4 regions of the Phytobacter sp. V91 genome follow, and region 1 is predicted to be linked to each of the others. Evidence: predicted binding sites of a transcription regulator. Region 1 holds the regulator's gene; each other region holds the start of a gene.
What was found. Region 1 encodes PurR, which represses purine synthesis genes. Its sites were predicted from a motif close to CANGCAAACGTTTGCNTG; they were not measured.
Positions count from the first base shown of each region.

Region 2: a site for PurR is predicted at 1,201-1,218, ahead of purE (5-(carboxyamino)imidazole ribonucleotide mutase). Genes of this name have one in related genera too.
Region 3: a site for PurR is predicted at 1,621-1,638, ahead of purM (phosphoribosylformylglycinamidine cyclo-ligase). Genes of this name have one in related genera too.
Region 4: a site for PurR is predicted at 1,322-1,339, ahead of carA (glutamine-hydrolyzing carbamoyl-phosphate synthase small subunit). Genes of this name have one in related genera too.

Region 1 covers NZ_CBFFRJ010000048.1:26,185-29,319, forward strand. Annotated here, with positions in the region: gene ACSZO4_RS12010 (MFS transporter) at 1-601, opposite strand, end outside; gene ACSZO4_RS12015 (YnhF family membrane protein) at 769-858, opposite strand; gene purR (HTH-type transcriptional repressor PurR) at 1,157-2,182, shown strand; gene punR (DNA-binding transcriptional activator PunR) at 2,203-3,114, opposite strand.
Region 2 covers NZ_CBFFRJ010000004.1:39,318-42,452, forward strand. Annotated here, with positions in the region: gene ACSZO4_RS01530 (TonB-dependent receptor) at 1-1,117, shown strand, start outside; gene purE (5-(carboxyamino)imidazole ribonucleotide mutase) at 1,292-1,801, shown strand; gene purK (5-(carboxyamino)imidazole ribonucleotide synthase) at 1,798-2,865, shown strand; gene ACSZO4_RS01545 (methionine ABC transporter permease) at 2,898-3,135, opposite strand, start outside.
Region 3 covers NZ_CBFFRJ010000003.1:10,129-13,263, reverse strand. Annotated here, with positions in the region: gene uraA (uracil permease) at 1-684, opposite strand, end outside; gene upp (uracil phosphoribosyltransferase) at 840-1,466, opposite strand; gene purM (phosphoribosylformylglycinamidine cyclo-ligase) at 1,745-2,782, shown strand; gene purN (phosphoribosylglycinamide formyltransferase) at 2,779-3,135, shown strand, end outside.
Region 4 covers NZ_CBFFRJ010000064.1:2,932-6,066, reverse strand. Annotated here, with positions in the region: gene ACSZO4_RS14205 (LacI family DNA-binding transcriptional regulator) at 1-130, shown strand, start outside; gene dapB (4-hydroxy-tetrahydrodipicolinate reductase) at 283-1,104, shown strand; gene carA (glutamine-hydrolyzing carbamoyl-phosphate synthase small subunit) at 1,560-2,708, shown strand; gene carB (carbamoyl-phosphate synthase large subunit) at 2,727-3,135, shown strand, end outside.

The DNA of each region.
Region 1 (3,135 bases):
GGCGCATCAGAACGGTCAGTTCTTTGCGTACATCGGGTTTCTCCCCGGCACTGCCTTTTGGCAGGGAGAGATACAGACTTACCATTGCAATCACGCCAAGACCGGCAGTCGCCAGGAAGGACATCCGCCAGCCAATGGTTTCACCAAGCCAGGTTGCAGCGGGCACTCCGCCAATATTGGCGATGGTCAGTCCCATAAACATGGTTGCAACCGCACTGGCCTGCTTCTCTTTTGCAACCACGCTTGCCGCCACAACCGAACCCAGGCCAAAAAACGCTCCGTGATTGAGGCTGGTGATAATGCGCGACAGCATCAGGGTGGTGTAGTCGGGAGCGATGGCTGACAGCACATTCCCGAGGGTAAAGATGGCCATTAAAAAGATAAGCGCATTACGTCTGGCGCGATGTGAAAGCAGCAACGTCATTAACGGCGCCCCCACCATGACCCCAATGGCATAGGCGCTGATCAGCATCCCGGCGGCGGGAATGGAGACATCGACGCCGCGCGCAATCACGGGCAGTAATCCCATTGGCGAGAACTCAGTGGTGCCGATACCAAACGCGCTGACAGCCAGGGCAAGCAGTGGGAAATTGATTTTCATGATTTATTAACTCCGGAAATGCGGTGTCGTTAGCCGACAGCCTCGCAGAAGAGAAAAGTATGACATAAATCACAAAAAACAGCGGTTAGCGATATGAGAAAAGACTATTGCCGGAAAGAGAATAATGGGGGGAAACGTCGAGGGAGAGGTGCCTCCCTCGTGGTCAATCAATTCAGAGCAGCAGTCATTGCACCCGCCACGATCACGGCAAGCACGATTACGGTGGTCATTAAAGAAAACTTCAGGTCGGTACTCATCAATTTTTCTCCTTTTCTAATTCCCCACAAAAAGTGAGATAGCGCATTTTTGCATAAATAAACGTAAAAATCTTGCAGGAATTAGATTGATATACGTTTTAGCACTTCCCCTTTTGGTCAAGATAAGACAAAATTCGACGCTAAATTTATTAGCGTACCGGCCATTGACTCCCCTCCTGACGTCCAGTGTCTTTTTCCCGGCGTAATACAGTCCCTCGCGCGGGCAAAGGGTGAAGTAAGGCAAACGTTTACCTTAAGTATTTTCAGGAGCTTATGATATGGCATGGAGTGACATCTGATGGCAACGATCAAAGACGTAGCGAAGCGAGCAAACGTTTCCACCACAACCGTATCACATGTAATTAACAAGACGCGTTTCGTGGCTGAAGAGACGCGTAACGCTGTGTGGGCGGCAATCAAAGAGCTTCATTATTCGCCGAGCGCCGTCGCCCGTAGCCTCAAGGTGAATCACACCAAATCCATTGGTCTGCTGGCGACCAGCAGTGAAGCGGCCTACTTTGCCGAGATCATTGAAGCCGTTGAGAAAAACTGTTTTCAGAAGGGTTACACCCTGATTCTGGGCAATGCCTGGAACAATTTTGAAAAACAAGGCGCTTACCTGTCGATGATGGCGCAAAAACGCGTCGACGGCCTGCTGGTGATGTGTTCCGAATACCCGGAATCACTGCTCAATATGCTCGAAGAGTATCGCCATATTCCGATGGTGGTTATGGACTGGGGTGAAGCGAAAGCTGACTTTACCGACACCGTTATCGATAACGCGTTTGAAGGCGGCTATATGGCCGGGCGCTATCTGGTCGAGCGCGGTCACCGCGATATTGGCGTTATCCCCGGCGCGCTGGAGCGTAACACCGGCGCGGGTCGCCTGGCCGGTTTTATGAAGGCCATGGACGAGGCGCATATCAGCGTCCCGGAAAACTGGATTGTGCAGGGTGATTTTGAACCTGAGTCCGGTTACCGCGCGATGCAACAGATCCTGGCGCAATCGCCGCGTCCGACCGCTATCTTCTGCGGCGGCGATATTATGGCGATGGGGGCACTGTGCGCCGCGGATGAGATGGGGCTGCGCGTGCCGCAGGACATTTCGCTGATCGGCTACGATAACGTGCGCAACTCCCGCTTCTTTACCCCGGCGCTGACCACCATCCACCAGCCGAAGGATTCGCTGGGGGAGACCGCATTCAATATGCTGCTTGACCGTATCGTGAACAAACGCGAAGTGTCGCAGTCCATCGAAGTCCACCCGCGGCTGATTGAACGTCGTTCCGTGGCTGATGGCCCTTTCCGCGACTATCGCCGTTAATCTGCTTTCCCGGGAGCAGGTCAATCCTGCTCCCACAGCCACTCCCGGTTCAGTGTTTCACTGTCCCCCAGGTAGCTGAGTAACCAGTTCAGCGCAGGTGAGGCGTCATTTTGTTGCCATGTCAGGCAGCAGGCCGCATCCGGGAACGGATTTTCCAGCTCCAGCGCCACCCACTCTCCCCGGTCAAGCCACGGGCGCGCGAAATGCGCCGGAACCATCCCCACACATAATCCGGCAGAGAGACAGGCCGCCGAGGATTCCCAGTCCGGGGCCACGACCCGCTTTTGATTGTTCAGCAGCCAGGTAATGCGTTTGGGTAACGATCGCGAGGTATCTTCCCGCACCAGTGAAGGCCAGTTGCGTAATGTATCGTCACTCAGTGGGCCGTCGAGACTCGCCAGCGGATGGTGTTGCGCAACCACACATTTCCAGCTCAGCATGCCCATATCGCGGAAAGTGTAACGCCCTCCCACCGGAATAGCCTGCGTTGCCCCGATAGCCAGCTCAACGCGACCATCAGCCAGCGCATCCCACACGCCATTGAACACTTCCTGGAACACCAGCAGTTCCACATCACTAAAATGGCGATAAAAATCAACAATCATTTGCCGGGTACGCTCAGGCTTAACAATATTGTCGACCGCAATCGCCAGCTGGCCCCGCCAGCCATTGGCAATTTGCTGACATTGCTGGCGGGTGACCTGCATTTTTTTGATAACAGATCGTCCTTCTTTTAAAAACAGTGCGCCGGCAGGGGTAAGTTCGACGTCACGATGGCGACGATGAAAAAGCTCTACCGCCAGCCACTCCTCCAGTTGTCGCACGGTGTAGCTGACAGCAGAGGGTACACGGTGTAACTCCTGCGCTGCGCCACTGAAACTTCCGTTGCGCGCAACCGCATCTACCACTTCAAGAGAATATTCTGACCACATATTGTGCCTGCAAAAAATTTG
Region 2 (3,135 bases), on a different contig from region 1:
AGGGTGGCAACAGCAGCATTATGAGCGCGATTTCCCCTACAGCGCCTACGCGGTACATATGCCGCAGGACTGGAATATGAACGTCCAGGAGCTGCGGGCGGCAACCCGTGGTGATGATAATCCACTGGACGCCGTCTTCGGGTTGTACCGCCAGGATACCCGTGGCACTTACAATCAGCGGATGCAGTACGCCGGTATGACGGTTTCCGATACCCAGGCCTGGAATGATGCCGAAACGCTGGCAGCCTACAGCGATCTGACCTGGCATCTGACGGATAAGCTGGATCTTGGCGGCGGCGTGCGTTTCTCTCATGACAAAGCGAAAACCCGCTACCAGTTCAGCTCGCTGCCGCAAACCTATACCGGCAGCACCAGTGATAGCCAGTGGCTGGGCCAGCTCTCCGCCGGGTATCAGTTCACGCCTGAATTCCGCGTCTGGACCCGCGCAGCGCAGGGCTACAAACCGGCTGGCTACAGCATCGCCCCTTCTGCGGGTACGGCTGAATCTTATGACGCCGAGAAATCAATTAACTACGAGCTCGGCGCGCGCTATGACAATGGCGAAGTGGCGTTGCAGAGTACGCTTTTCCACACCCGCACCAAAGATGTTCAGCTCTACAGCGGCCCTACCGGCATGCAATCGCTGAACAATGCCGGTAAAGCCCGGGCAACCGGCGTTGAACTTGATGCAAGCTGGGCCTTTACGCCTGGCTGGCGTGCGCAGATCAACGGCGGCTACGTGAACTCGACCTTTGACGGAGAAGACAGTCCGTACCCGGATAAACGTCTGCCGTTTGTGCCGCTGTACAACGCAGGTGCCAGCATTAACGGCATCATTGATACCCCAATCGGCGACCTGATGCCGCGCGTGGCCATTAATGTGGTCGGCAAGCACTACTTCGATGGGGATAATGCGGTTGAGCAGGGCACCTATGCCACCACCAATCTGCGTCTTGGCTGGCAGGCAACCCGCAACGTTCAGCTGGCGACCTGGGTGGATAACCTCTTTGATAAACGCTACAGCACCTACGGCATGGTTGGCGCGCCGGGCCAGAACTGGGTACAGATTAACCAGGGACTGACCGCCGGTATTGACGTTAAAATCGATCTCTTCTGACAGGCCAGACCCACAACAGGCGCGGCGCTATATGCCGCGCCCTTCTCCTCTTTTTCGTTGCGGAGGATTGCAGCATTCATCACCACGCAACCGTTTTCCTCGCCGATTTTCCGTGCTATTCTTTGTGCCCTCAAAGCTGTTCGTAGTCACCCTCCACAGGAGTTTTCTTAACGCATGTCTTCCGCTAACCAACCGGCGCGTATCGCCATTGTCATGGGTTCGAAAAGCGATTGGGCGACCATGCAGTTCGCCACCGAAATCCTCGATATCCTGAATGTCCCGCACCATGTTGAAGTCGTCTCCGCACACCGCACTCCCGATAAACTGTTCAGCTTTGCCGAAAGCGCTGAAGAAAACGGTTTTCAGGTGATTATCGCCGGGGCCGGTGGCGCAGCGCATCTGCCGGGCATGATTGCCGCGAAAACTCTGGTGCCGGTGTTGGGTGTGCCAGTACAAAGCGCCGCCTTAAGCGGTGTGGACAGCCTCTACTCTATTGTTCAGATGCCGCGTGGCATTCCGGTGGGCACCCTGGCCATTGGTAAAGCCGGTGCCGCTAATGCGGCCCTGCTGGCAGCGCAAATTCTCGCCCAGCATGACACCGCCCTGCATCAACGGCTGGCGGAGTTCCGCCGCGCCCAGACCGATGAAGTGCTGGAAAACCCGGACCCACGGGGTGGCGCATGAAACAGGTTTGCATCTTAGGTAACGGTCAGTTAGGCCGCATGTTGCGTCAGGCTGGCGAGCCGCTAAGCATCGCTGTCTGGCCGGTCGGTCTGGACGCCGATCCGCAGGCCGTACCTTTTGCCCAGAGTGTTATCACCGCCGAAATCGAACGCTGGCCGGAGACTGCGCTGACCCGTGAGCTGGCGCGCCACCCGGCCTTTGTTAACCGCGATGTGTTTCCGATCATTGCCGATCGCCTGACCCAAAAACAGCTGTTCGACAAACTCAGTCTTGCCACCGCCCCCTGGCAGCTGCTGGCCTCCAAAAGCGAATGGCCGGCGGTATTCAACACGCTCGGCGAACTGGCGATTGTGAAGCGCCGCGTCGGCGGCTACGACGGTCGCGGGCAGTGGCGTTTGCGCGCTGACGAAACCGGGCAGTTACCGGATGACTGCTACGGCGAGTGCATTGTCGAGCAGGGGATTAACTTCTCCGGTGAAGTCTCGCTGGTCGGCGCACGCGCCCATGATGGCAGCACCGTGTTTTATCCGCTGACCCATAACCTGCATCAGGACGGTATTCTGCGCACCAGCGTGGCCTTCCCGAAACCGGACACTGAGCAACAAAAGCAGGCAGAAAGTATGCTGACTGCCATCATGAACGAGCTGAATTATGTCGGCGTGATGGCGATGGAGTGTTTCATCACCCCGGCGGGCCTGCTGATCAACGAACTGGCGCCAAGGGTGCATAACAGCGGTCACTGGACGCAAAACGGCGCCTCCATCAGTCAGTTTGAGCTGCACCTGCGCGCCGTGGTGGATTTGCCGCTACCGCAGCCGGTGGTCAACAGCCCTTCAGTGATGATCAACCTGATTGGCAGTGATTTAAACTACGACTGGCTGAAGCTGCCGCTGGTCAATCTGCACTGGTACGACAAAGAGGTGCGTCCGGGTCGCAAGGTGGGTCACCTGAACCTGAACGATGACGACACCGGTCGTCTGAGCGCCACGCTGGAAGCACTGGTGCCGCTGCTGCCGCCGGAATATGCGAGCGGTATTGTCTGGGCACAGGCAAAGCTGAACTAACAGAACGCCGGGCTAAGCCCGGCGTTTTTATCTCAATGCCTGTCGCGTTTATCGGCGCGCTGCGCCAGCCAGTCACCGAGCATCTGCACCACCTGAACCAGCACAATCAGCGCCACCACGGTGACAACCATCACCTGGGTTTCGTAACGGTAGTAGCCATAGCGGATCGCCAGATCGCCAACACCGCCGCCGCCGACAATCCCGGCCATCGCCGAGTAGCCGATCAGGCTCACCAGCGTAATGGTCAACCCGCGCAGAAGCCCCGCGCTG
Region 3 (3,135 bases), on a different contig from region 1:
AATAGCGAACCATTCGAAGCGCGGGGTGTAGAAGGTCGGCAGAGCAAACCAGTGCGCCTTGGCAATCGGAGTGAAATCAACCACGCCCATGGCGAAGGAGAGCGCATAGCCCGCCAGCACGCCAATCAGAATCGGGATGATGGCAAGGAAACCACGGAACAGCACCGAACCGAACACCGTCACGCCCAGCGTCACCATCGAGATAATCACCGTTTTGGTGTCTGCGGATTGCCCTTCAGCTGGCAGCAAACCGGCCATACCGGCTGCGACACCGGCCAGTTCCAGACCGATGACGGCAACGATTGCGCCCATTGCCGCAGGCGGGAACATCACATCCAGCCAGCCCGTGCCCGCTTTCTTCACAATAAAAGCGACGACGCAGAACAACGCGCCGCACATGATAAATCCACCCAGCGCCACTTCGTAGCCCAGCGGCAGAAGCAGCAGCACCGGTGAAATAAAGGCAAAGCTGGAACCCAGGTAAGCCGGAATTTTACCCTTACAGATAAAGAGATACAGCAGCGTTCCGACACCATTAAACAACAGCACGGTGGCCGGGTTGATGTGAAACAGGATTGGCACCAGCACGGTTGCGCCAAACATAGCGAACAAGTGCTGCAAACTAAGCGGGATTGTCTGTAAAAGCGGCGGTCTTTCACTCACCCCGATAGCACGGCGCGTCATAGTGTTTTCCTCTAAGTGTTACGTGTTGTTGTATATGTTCCACCCATCGTTCATCGCACAGTTTTATAAACTGCGTGATGCAATCAGGTGGATTCTGTTGTGGTTTACGCCAAAAAAAAGCCGACTTCTAAAGTCGGCTTTAATTTTTAAATCATTTACTTGGTACCAAAGATTTTGTCACCAGCATCGCCGAGGCCCGGAATAATGTATCCGTGCTCGTTAAGACCTTTGTCGATCGAGGCAGTGTACAGCTCGACATCAGGGTGAGCTTTCTCAAGCGCAGCCAGGCCTTCCGGCGCGGCAACCAACACCAGCACTTTAATGCTGTGGCAGCCGGCGTTTTTCAGCAGGTCGATGGTGGCGATCATGGAACCGCCGGTGGCAAGCATTGGGTCAACGACCAGCGCCATACGTTCGTCGATATTGGAAACCAGCTTCTGGAAGTAAGGTACCGGCTCCAGCGTCTCTTCGTTGCGATAAATACCGACAACGCTGATACGCGCGCTCGGGACGTGTTCCAGCACGCCTTCCATCATGCCAAGGCCGGCACGCAGGATCGGCACTACGGTGATTTTTTTACCTTTGATCTGCTCAACTTCTACCGGGCCGTTCCAGCCCTCGATCACGACGCGTTCTGTTTCCAGATCAGCAGTCGCTTCATAGGTCAGCAAGCTACCGACTTCCGAGGCGAGTTCACGAAAGCGTTTAGTGCTGATGTCATGTTCGCGCATCAGTCCCAGCTTGTGTTTGACGAGTGGGTGTTTTACTTCCACAACCTTCATACTCTTCTCCTTCCCCTAAAAGGTGGTAGCCACAAAAAAAATCGCCGGATTATACCGCTTTTTTTCCGTTGCGCTACAGATACGGCGTTGATCCTGATCAATCAGACTGGAAAAGAGTATATCCTAAGAATCCTCACTGCCCTGAAATAATGGACTCGCAAACGTTTGCCTTCACTGTTAGAATTGCGCCGAATTTTATTTCTGTCACCCGCCCTGTTTCAGCTGGCAGCCTGAAAAATGGCGGGTGAACCGCAAGCAAACGCGTGGGGACTCAAGCAGTGACCGATAAAACCTCTCTTAGCTACAAAGATGCCGGTGTTGATATTGACGCAGGTAATGCTCTGGTAGACCGAATCAAAGGCGTGGTGAAGAAAACCCGTCGTCCTGAAGTTATGGGCGGCCTGGGTGGCTTCGGCGCGCTGTGCGCATTGCCGCAAAAATATCGTGAGCCAGTACTGGTTTCCGGCACTGACGGCGTGGGTACAAAACTGCGCCTGGCGATGGATCTGAAACGTCACGACAGCATCGGGATCGATCTGGTTGCCATGTGCGTGAACGACCTGGTGGTACAGGGCGCTGAGCCACTGTTCTTCCTCGACTACTACGCCACGGGCAAACTGGACGTCGATACTGCATCCAGCGTGATAACCGGTATTGCCGAAGGTTGCCTGCAATCAGGTTGCGCGCTGGTCGGCGGTGAAACCGCAGAGATGCCGGGCATGTACCACGGTGAAGATTATGACGTTGCGGGTTTCTGCGTCGGCGTGGTTGAAAAATCTGAGATCATCGACGGTTCGAAAGTTACCGATGGCGACGTACTGATTGCTCTGGCTTCCAGCGGTCCGCACTCCAACGGTTACTCGCTGGTGCGTAAAGTGATTGAAGTGAGCGGTTGCGATCCGGAAACCACCCAGCTCGAAGGTAAATCACTGGCCGATCACCTGCTGACGCCAACCCGCATCTACGTAAAATCAATCCTGGAACTGATTGAAAATGTGGACGTACACGCCATTGCCCACCTGACCGGCGGCGGCTTCTGGGAGAATATCCCGCGCGTGCTGCCGGACAACACTCAGGCGGTGATTGACGAAGCGTCCTGGCAGTGGCCAGCCGTCTTTGACTGGCTGCAAAGCGCTGGCAACGTCAGCCGCCATGAAATGTACCGCACCTTTAACTGTGGCGTTGGTATGGTTATCGCTCTGCCGGAAGCGGAAGCTGATAAGGCTATCGCATTGTTGAATGCCAAAGGTGAAAACGCGTGGAGAATCGGTATTATCAAAGCATCCGATTCCAGTGAGCGCGTGATCATCGAATGAAAAATATAGTGGTGCTTATTTCCGGCAGCGGAAGCAATTTGCAGGCGATTATTGATGCCTGCAAACAAAAGAAAATCAATGGCACCATCAGGGCAGTATTCAGTAATAAGGCCGACGCGTTCGGCCTTGAACGTGCGCGGGAAGCCAGTATTCCCGCTCATGCCCTTCTGGCTTCGCAGTTTGCCAGTCGCGAAGGCTTCGACCGCCAACTGATGCAGGAAATTGACGCCTACGCGCCGGACCTGGTCGTGCTGGCAGGCTATATGCGTATCCTCAGCCCGGCGTTCGTCGCCCATTACGCTACACGTCTTATTAATATCCACCCTTCCCTGTTGCCCAAATATCCTGGCCTC
Region 4 (3,135 bases), on a different contig from region 1:
GGCGGCAAAGGAAATTGGCCGCAAAGCGGGTGAGCTGCTTTATAGCCGTATACAGGGCAATGATGAACCGCCAAAGCGGATAATTTTGCCTCCGGCGCTGGTGGTCAGAGAGTCCTGCGGATTTCGTTAAGGATCACCCAAAAGTCGACTCATGCCTTTTACTGATACTCCATGCTGTTTATCATTTAATTCTAATTATCGGCGTTTTCGGCTGGCAGCCCCATCGTGGGCTGGTTACTCTGGAAGCGATTTTCAGCATTTCATTAACAAAAGAGTACAACTATGCATGATGCACAAATCCGTGTTGCTATCGCGGGGGCCGGTGGCCGTATGGGCCGCCAGTTAATTCAGGCCACTTTGCAAATGGACGGCGTGGCACTGGGTGCAGCGCTGGAGCGCGAAGGTTCTTCTCTGTTGGGAAGCGATGCGGGAGAGCTGGCCGGCGTCGGCAAAACGGGCGTTATCGTCAGCAGCGATTTACAGGCGGTAAAAGATGATTTTGATGTCTTTATCGATTTTACCCGCCCGGAAGGCACGCTGGCCCATCTGGCGTTTTGCCGCAAAAATCAAAAAGGGATGGTGATTGGCACCACCGGTTTTGATGATGCGGGTAAACAGGCCATCAGTGATGCCGCCAAAGAGATTGGCATTGTGTTTGCCGCGAATTTCAGCGTGGGCGTGAATGTGATGCTCAAACTGCTGGAAAAGGCCGCCAAAGTAATGGGTGGCTATACCGATATCGAAATCGTTGAAGCGCACCATCGCCACAAAGTGGATGCACCTTCGGGGACGGCACTGGCCATGGGAGAAGCTATTGCGCATGCGCTGGATAAAGATTTGAAAGAATGTGCGGTATACAGCCGCGAAGGCTATACCGGCGAACGCGTGCCAGGCACCATTGGTTTTGCCACCGTCCGTGCGGGTGACATCATCGGTGAACATACGGCGATGTTTGCCGATATCGGTGAACGCGTGGAGATCAGTCATAAAGCTTCAAGTCGGATGACCTTTGCCAATGGCGCTGTTCGTTCCGCTTTGTGGCTTAAATCAAAGAACAATGGTCTTTTTGATATGCGAGATGTGCTTGATCTCAACAATTTGTGATGTTTATTACCCATCGTGATGTGGTTATTGCAGTCGTAATGCTTTGATTGCAAGGGCGATATTTTATCGCCCTTTTATTTTATCTGTTTCAGGTGTTTTTTATCTCTAAATCGATATTTATATATAACTTCCTGCATTTATTTGGCTGCCAAATGTAAATTTTGACCATCTGGTCCACTTTTCCCTCTCCTTGCCCATCAGTGATCATTTTTATCACCACGCAAGCGTTTACCTGACGTATGTAAACCGATCTTTTTACCCTTTAAATCATGCTATTCTTTTCTGGGGCGCAAAAAGACATGAAAAATATGCGCTATAAGTTGACTTTTACCCTTCATGTCTCCAGAATGCCGCCGTTTGCAAAAAATTCGCGGCTACGCAGATTTGCATTGATTCATGCGTCACATTTGAATTAATATGCAAATAAAGTGAGTGAATATTCTCTGGAGGGTGTTTTGATTAAGTCAGCGCTATTGGTTCTGGAAGACGGAACCCAGTTTTACGGTCGGGCCATAGGGGCAACAGGTTCGGCGGTTGGGGAAGTCGTTTTCAATACTTCAATGACCGGTTATCAAGAAATCCTCACTGATCCTTCCTATTCCCGCCAAATCGTCACTCTTACTTATCCCCATATCGGTAATGTCGGCACCAATGCTGCTGATGAAGAATCTTCTCAAGTCCATGCGCAAGGCCTGATCATTCGTGACCTGCCGCTGATTGCCAGCAACTACCGCAATACTGAAGATCTCTCTTCTTACCTCAAGCGCCATAACATTGTGGCGATTGCCGATATCGATACCCGTAAGCTGACCCGTTTGCTGCGTGAAAAAGGTGCACAAAACGGCTGCATCATCGCCGGTGACAGTCTGGACGCAACCCTGGCGCTGGAGAAAGCGAAAGCCTTCCCCGGTCTGAACGGGATGGATCTGGCGAAAGAAGTGACCACCGCTGAAACCTACAGCTGGACGCAGGGGAGCTGGACGCTGGAAGGCGAGCTGCCGGAAGCCAAAAAAGAGAGCGAATTGCCGTTCCACGTTGTCGCCTACGACTTTGGCGCAAAACGTAACATTCTGCGCATTCTCGTCGACAGAGGCTGTCGCCTGACGGTTGTTCCGGCGAAAACCCCGGCAGACGAAGTCCTGAAGATGAATCCGGATGGGATTTTCCTGTCCAACGGACCTGGCGACCCGGCACCGTGCGACTACGCGATTGCCGCTATCGAAACCTTCCTCGAGACCGACATTCCGGTCTTCGGTATCTGCCTGGGCCATCAGTTGCTGGCGCTGGCGAGTGGGGCGAACACCGTGAAGATGAAGTTTGGTCACCACGGCGGCAACCACCCGGTGAAAGATATCGATAACAATACCGTGATGATCACTGCCCAGAACCACGGTTTTGCGGTTGATGAGGCATCAATGCCCGCGACGCTGCGCGTGACCCATAAATCCCTGTTCGACGGCACCCTGCAGGGGATTCACCGCACGGACAAACCGGCATTCAGCTTCCAGGGTCACCCTGAAGCGAGCCCGGGACCGCACGATGCCGCGCCGCTGTTTGACCACTTTATTGAATTAATCGAGCAATATCGCAACACCGCTAAATAATCAGGAGCGAAGAGAATCATGCCAAAACGTACAGACATAAAAAGCATCCTGATCCTTGGCGCTGGTCCGATCGTTATCGGCCAGGCTTGTGAGTTCGACTACTCCGGCGCGCAGGCGTGTAAAGCGCTGCGTGAAGAGGGCTATCGCGTCATTCTGGTGAACTCCAACCCGGCGACCATTATGACCGACCCGGAAATGGCGGATGCTACCTATATTGAGCCGATCCACTGGGAAGTGGTGCGCAAAATCATCGAAAAAGAGCGTCCGGATGCGGTTCTGCCGACCATGGGCGGCCAGACAGCGCTGAACTGCGCGCTGGAACTGGAACGTCAGGGCGTACTCGAAGAATTTGGCGTCACCATGATCGGTGCTACCGCCGATGCGATTGATAAAGCCGAAGACCGCCGTCGTTTTGATGTGGCGATGA